DNA from 2 places in the Paenibacillus puldeungensis genome. Region 2 is predicted to be linked to the other one. Evidence: riboswitches for the same ligand, from Rfam matches in the RefSeq annotation. Region 2 holds a riboswitch; the other holds the start of a gene.

Region 1 (3,414 bases), on a different contig from region 2:
TCACTTTCTCCATTTTTCGACATCTTTCTCAACTTTAAACTCCATCCCACCACATCCCTTATGCATAATGTCAGATAAAAAAACAACCGCATTTCGCTCAAGCGCGAAAGCGGCTGTCTTAAGTATGTGGTATTAAATGGGTCTAACGATCAGGCTACTCCTTGTCTAGCGATGACTTCTGCTCAAAGGTGGGATTTACCAGCTGTGGTAGCATCCGCATCCCCTTCTCCATTTCAGATGAGCACAGAGGGCATACCGGACTAAAGTCAAACGTGAAATTATCCCTCATCCATCCGTTGCAATCGTCGCTAGTGCAGGTCCAAACTGGTGTATTCTCCTCAGGAATTTCCTCTAACGTTTTTTTACGGTAGTTCATAATTCCCCTCCTCAAAAAGAGTTTTCAATTCAACCAGGTAGGCAGCCAAAATCTCTGTCTGAAAAGATGTCAAGACCATTCCACCGTTAAATGCTAAGTATATGTATAACAGGGCCTACCCCCACGTATACTGCTGCTTCATTGCCATTTAGTGCCAAAAATTGAATAAAAACTGCCCTTAATGCGAAAAGAAAAACGCATTAAGAGCAGCTTTGCCTGCATTACAGTTTTACAACGTTTTCGGCTTGCGGTCCGCGGTTGCCTTGAACAACGTTGAATTGTACGCGTTGGCCTTCGTCAAGGGTTTTGAAGCCTTCGCCAGTGATAGCGCTGAAATGTACGAATACGTCATTTCCGCCTTCCACTTCGATAAAGCCAAAACCTTTCTCAGCGTTGAACCATTTTACTGTTCCAGTTTCCATGAAGGTATACCTCCTACCTACAGATTAACATGATCCTTTTTCTACTTGTCATAAAAAAAATTCACATATTGAAAAAAGTTCCAGTTTTTCAAAGTGATACTCTTTTCAATATGTGAATATCGCCTTTAGGAATCAGTTATTTACATTATAACTTCTTGCCAAGAAAAAAGCAAATCCCCTGTATTTAGCAGGGAAGGAAACCGATTGTACTGACCAGTTCTTCCTCTTCACACTTGCTCCAGCACTAGACAGAACGCCAGAGGGAATCTATAATGACAGGTGTAACTGCAGTTAAATAGTTCAGGGGTGCTGGAATCGGCCGGCTGAGATTGTATCCCTTCAAGATACTGACCCTTAAACCTGATCTGGATAATGCCAGCGTAGGAAGCCATAAGTGTATGGAATATTATTTCCATTTACATTGTACCTATGCGTCCCGATCCGGGGCGCTTTTTTTGTGCCCGGCAAACGGCATAATAACGGTACAGCCATCCAGGGTTGAATAATGAACAGGCTGCGGAAATCTAAGCAAAAAAAGGAGAGAATGATGTATGAAGCAACAAACCAGAACCCTCTTTGCTATCGTCCTGTCCTGTATGCTGCTGATTTTGGCGAGCTGCAGCGGCGGTGCCGATGGAAGTGCAAGCAACCAGACTACCAAGGCCGAACCGGACAAACAGCAAAGTAAAGAGCTGAAGCCTGTCAAAGTCGTCCTCGATTGGAGCCCGAACACGAATCATACCGGCCTTTATGTAGCCAAGGAACAAGGGTATTTTGCCGAGGAAGGACTTGATGTAAGCATTTCACTGCCAGGTTCGGGCGGTTCGGAGGCGATGGTCGCTTCGGGTGAAGCACCGTTTGGCGTAAGTGTGCAAGAGAACGTTACTCAAAGCCGGACACAGGGTGTTCCGCTCGTCTCTATTGCTGCGATTATTCAGCACAACACATCGGGGTTTGCCGCTCCCAAGGATCGCAATATCAAGTCGCCCAAAGATTTTGAAGGTAAATCATACGGCGGTTGGGGATCTCCGGTAGAGCAAGCGGTGATGAAATCAATTATGGATCTACAAGGTGCTGATGTTAAAAAGGTGAAATTTCTTAATATCGGGGATGCCGATTATTTTACAGCCGTGAAGCGTGATATCGATTTTGCGTGGATTTTCTACGCTTGGACGGGTATTGAAGCCGAACTGCGGGGCGAACCGCTGGATATGCTGTACGTCAAGGATTATTCCGACAAGCTCGACTATTATACACCGGTCATCGTCACAAATGAAAAGACGATTTCTCAGGATCCAGAGCTGGTTAAAGCCTTTATGCGGGCCACGAGTAAAGGATATCAATATGCGATAGAGCATCCGGAAGAAGCGGCGAACATCCTGCTGAAGGCTGTCCCTGAGCTCGATAAAAAGCTTGTTGTCGCCAGTCAAAAATGGCTCAGTCCGAAATACCAAGACGATGCCGGCCGCTGGGGTGAGCAGAAACGGGAGGTATGGCAAAATTACTCCGACTGGATGCATGAGCGGGGACTGCTCGATAAACCGCTGGATACAGACAAAGCGTTCACAAACGATTTTTTACCTGAAAAGTAAGTGATGATCAAATAACCAAGAAAGGATGTTGCACTATGCCAAACGCATTACTCAGCATTCAAGTCATTCCGAAAACACCTAACGGAGAAGATGTCATACCCTATGTTGATCGTGCGATTGAGGTAATTCAAGCCTCCGGCGTCAAATATCAGGTGAATCCACTTGAAACGACGATGGAAGGCGATCTTGAAGAGCTTCTAGCCATTGTGAAAAAAATGAACGAAGCCGTAATCGACTTTGGCAGCACGGGGATCATTTCCCAAATCAAAATATCGTATAATCCAAAAGGCGTCAGCATGGATAAACTGACGGAGAAATACCGCCCATGATTTCCCGCAAGCTGTGGAATAGCATATGGCCGCCCCTTGTGGCGGTCATCTTGTTTTTGCTGATATGGCAAGGAGCGACGACCCTGTTTCATATCGAGAAATGGATACTACCCAGCCCAGTCGACATCGGGCGTCAATCGGTAGCCGAAGCAGCCAGTCTATGGGAGCATACGCTCGCTACGCTGCGCCTGATGCTTCTGGGCTTTGCGATCGGTACCCTTTTTGGCTTAGTCGTTGCATTTGTGCTTCACTTAGTGCCGTTTTTGAAATCATCGCTTTATCCGCTGCTCATTTTAAGCCAGAATGTGCCCACGATCGCCCTCGCTCCGCTGCTCATGATTTGGTTTGGCTTCGGCATCCTTCCGAAGATTATTGTCATTACGCTGGTCTGCTTCTTCCCCGTCGCCGTGGCGGCCATGGATGGACTGACCCGGACGGATCGCGTCATGCTTAACTATATGAAAATGATCGGAGCGTCAAGGGGGGAGATTTTTCGTAAGCTAGAAGTTCCATTTGCACTACCAGCGATGCTCTCCGGCGTAAAAATATCAGCCACCTACAGCGTAATGGGAGCGGTTATCGCGGAATGGATCGGCGCCGACAAAGGGATCGGCTACTATATGATGCTGCAAAAGTCTTCTTTTCGAACGGACAATATCTTCGTTGCGATTGTGATCATCGTAGCCATCAGTTTG
Region 2 (3,414 bases):
CAGCGCCCTTGGAATCGTGCTCATCCGAGCCACCACCCTCCAGCGCCGGTTGCCTGAATCTCCCGTACTGCGGCCTGTCCCTTCAGCGAATGCGGATGAAGCTTCGCCAGCTCATCCAGAAAAGCGATCTGGAAGCTGCCCGGACCGGCAGCTCCAGCTCGCTCCGCGGCGCGGGAGGCGGCGGAGGCATAAAAGGCCAGCCCGGCGGTGCCGGCCAGCAGCAAATCCGACTCCACCGCGGCAAATGCACCAAGCACCGACGTGAGTAGGCAGCCCGTACCGGTCACCTGCGTCAGCAAGGCGTCCCCGCCGCTGACGACCCGGCACAGCTGCCCGTCGGTGATCACATCCTCACGGCCGGTGATGGCCACGACCGTGTTCAGCTTGCGCGCCGCCCGCACCGCGAGGTCGGCGTTCCCGTCGCCGGTGCTGTCGCCGGCGTCCACGCCCTTGATCTCACGGCTTTCGCCTACGAGATGGGCGATTTCCGCCGCGTTGCCCCGCACCAGCGACACCTTCACCTCGCGTAAAATCCGCAGCGCGGATTCTGTGCGGAAGCTCGTCGCTCCCGTCCCCACCGGGTCGAGCAGCACCGGAACGCCATGAGCATTTGCTGAAGAAGCGGCAAGAATCATCGCGTCGATCAACTCTTTTGTGAGCGTCCCAATGTTCAAGACGAGCGCACCGGCGATTTTCGCCATATCCGCCACTTCCTCGGGGGCATAAGCCATGACTGGAGAAGCGCCAAGCGCATACAGGCCGTTGGCCGTGAAATTCGTAACCACGACGTTCGTCATATTGTGAACGAGCGGTTTCTTTTGCTGTACTCTGGTTAGAAGATCGGAAAGTTCTTTTTCCTGCAAACTCATCGTTCTCAGCCTCTTTCAATAAAAGGATTGGTAAGGTATCAATTCATTCATATCAGCCACAATAACATCCTTTATTTCACCTGAGCCGGCACCGGCCAGTTCTCCAGCTTATAAGCCATATCCCAGAACAAATATTCCATCTGGCAGCTTACTAGAAAATGCTCCGCCGCCTTCCGCTTATCCGCCTCAGGCGCTTGCTCAGCCCATTCATCCAGCATATTGCAGAACTTTTCGGTCAAGTCTGTCATCTGGAATTTGTAGAACTGGATCCAGTCATAGAAAGGATGCTCCGGCGCCGGGTTGACCTCCTCCGCTAGTTTTTGGCCGATCTCCATATATGTCCAAGGACAAGGCAGCAGCACAGCCAGGATTTCTCCGAGACTGCCTTCATAGGCAACCGTCAGCATGTGCCGGGTATAATGGTGGGCCGTTGGTGAGAGGGGATAACCCTGTAATTCCTCGTAAGTCACTCCCGCGACCGTGCAAAAATTTTGATGCGGATGAATTTCGCTATGAAGAATAAAAGAAATCTGCTCGCTAAAAATCGCCATCTCCTCGCGGCTTACGCATTTGGATACGGCAATCCCGTAAATTCTCGCGAACGCATTTAAGTACTCAAAATCCTGTTTCACGTAATGAATTAGCTGTTCCTTTTGCAGGTCACCTGCAGCGATCCCTCTGACAAACGGGTGTCCATAAATCGCCTGAAAAATATCGTCCGCCTGCCGGCGAAGCTCTTTTGAAAAGCTCACCCTTCTCCACCTCCAAAATTATTCATCCGGAAATGACACCTAGGGGAACCTGCAGAGCAGCGCAAAAAAGCCGCTCCGTAGGGGAGCGGCTTAGGTTTAATACGACTTAGGTTATCACGAATAAACGTGCGAACTTGTAAACCATCATCGGGGCCGACTCCACTTTCCTACGCTAGTATGAACTAGATCAGGTTCAAAGGGTCCAAGATATCTCTTGTCTCAGCCGTTCACGGCGCCCCTAGTGGATTTCCTATTCAATTTATTTCACTATAACTGTACCTATCCTTGCCGAAGATGTCAATTGACAGCTTTTTTTTGCAGGAGTAAACGAATCGTTTTAATCTCATATGGCGAGACGTCAAGCGTGGCCTGACCTTGGTTCAGTTCTCCAACCGGACGCTCTAGCAAATCGGTTTCCTGCCAAGCTGCAAAGTTTAGGTCGCTTTCCAAGGAAACGGTGCCCCGTCCCCCTTTGTACTCGTGGAAGCGAACGATGATGCTGTCATCATCCTCCGCTTTTTTGATGGTGTCGATAACGACATCGCTACTACCGACAGCTCTTAGCAAGGAGAAGGATGGGGCGGTCGCCATGCCGCTAGTGGCGTAAACCGGCAAATTGAGCAGCGAAGCTGCCTGTACGGTTCCTCCCTCGGCCCATGATCCCTCATGCGGGAACAGGGAGTAAGTGAAGGAGTGCGTTCCGCGATCCGCTTCAGGGTCAGGGTACGTTGCCGACTTGAGCAAAGATAGACGGATGACGTTATCTTTAATGTCATGCCCATATTTGCAATCGTTCAACAGACTGACGCCATAGCCATGCTCCGATAGATCGACCCACTCATGCCCTACCGTTTCGAAGCGTGCCAGATCCCATGAGGTATTCCAATGCGTCGGACGCTTCACATTGCCAAACTGAATGTCGTAGGTGGCTTCCGTGGCCCGGATGCTGACCGGAAAAGCGACTTTCAGCAGCTGCTGGCGTTCCTGCCAGTCCACTTCCGTTTGGAAATCGATCCGACGGCTGTCCGCATAAACGATCATCTGCTGGCGAACGACCGAGTTCAAATATTTCCAGGTGAAGGAAACGACGGAGCGCAGTTCACCGGTTTGGACCTTGCAATCTGTAAGCTCAGCAATTTCACGCATTTTTTCCTGGTAGTAAATATCGATATCCCACGCGTCGAACATTTTTGGCTTATCCTCAAATACTTGAAGCACGTTCCCGCGTGCCCCGGCAGCAAGCACCTCGCGCCCGGCGGCAATATCGAAGATGGAGGTAAGCTGACCGTTCTCATTCCATTCCAGCTTATAGTACGGTGTTTGGATTCCGTTTGTTTGCACGGTAAAGGCTGTACTCTCGTTCACAGATTCCGATTTGAGAGCTGTCCGCTGCTCATTAGCATGAGCTTCGTGAACACGGCGCAGTGCCTTAAACCCGAACGGCGGAACATTTTCAACCCGCACAAAGTGCTGATTTCCGTCAAATTCGGATACGAGCAGATTGCCGTCCGCATCGCTCCAGCATACATCCTTATGTTTGTCCGCCACGGCAACGAGGCCGCTATAGCTCCATGGCGAAGGATTCCAAACCGTATAGGCGCCTTCCGCATCGGTGGTCAGGGCATTTAACGCATCAGACCGGCACTCCTGCAGCAGTCCTTCGGCTTCCTCGTATTCCACCCGGGAATCCTGATAAACCTCTGAAATCGACGAGCCCGGAATAATATCATGGAACTGATTGCGCAGGATCGTTTTCCAGCTTTCGTCGAGCTTGGCCTTCGGATAACCGGCCC

The links. Region 2 has a riboswitch for thiamine pyrophosphate ahead of tenA (thiaminase II). Riboswitches for the same ligand answer to the same signal wherever they lie in the genome.
Region 1: it holds a riboswitch for thiamine pyrophosphate, as region 2 does, so the genes downstream of both, ACFQ3W_RS04845 (ABC transporter substrate-binding protein) here and tenA (thiaminase II) in region 2, are expected to answer to the same signal.

The regions. Positions count from the first base shown of each region.
Region 1 is NZ_JBHTLM010000002.1:520,374-523,787, reverse strand. It holds gene ACFQ3W_RS04855 (cold-shock protein) at 155-376, opposite strand; gene ACFQ3W_RS04850 (cold-shock protein) at 598-798, opposite strand; TPP riboswitch at 1,091-1,202, shown strand; gene ACFQ3W_RS04845 (ABC transporter substrate-binding protein) at 1,350-2,390, shown strand; gene ACFQ3W_RS04840 (thiamine-binding protein) at 2,426-2,719, shown strand; gene ACFQ3W_RS04835 (ABC transporter permease) at 2,716-3,414, shown strand, end outside.
Region 2 is NZ_JBHTLM010000020.1:3,156-6,569, reverse strand. It holds gene thiD (bifunctional hydroxymethylpyrimidine kinase/phosphomethylpyrimidine kinase) at 1-24, opposite strand, end outside; gene thiM (hydroxyethylthiazole kinase) at 21-869, opposite strand; gene tenA (thiaminase II) at 941-1,621, opposite strand; TPP riboswitch at 1,769-1,871, opposite strand; gene ACFQ3W_RS20880 (alpha-mannosidase) at 1,919-3,414, opposite strand, start outside.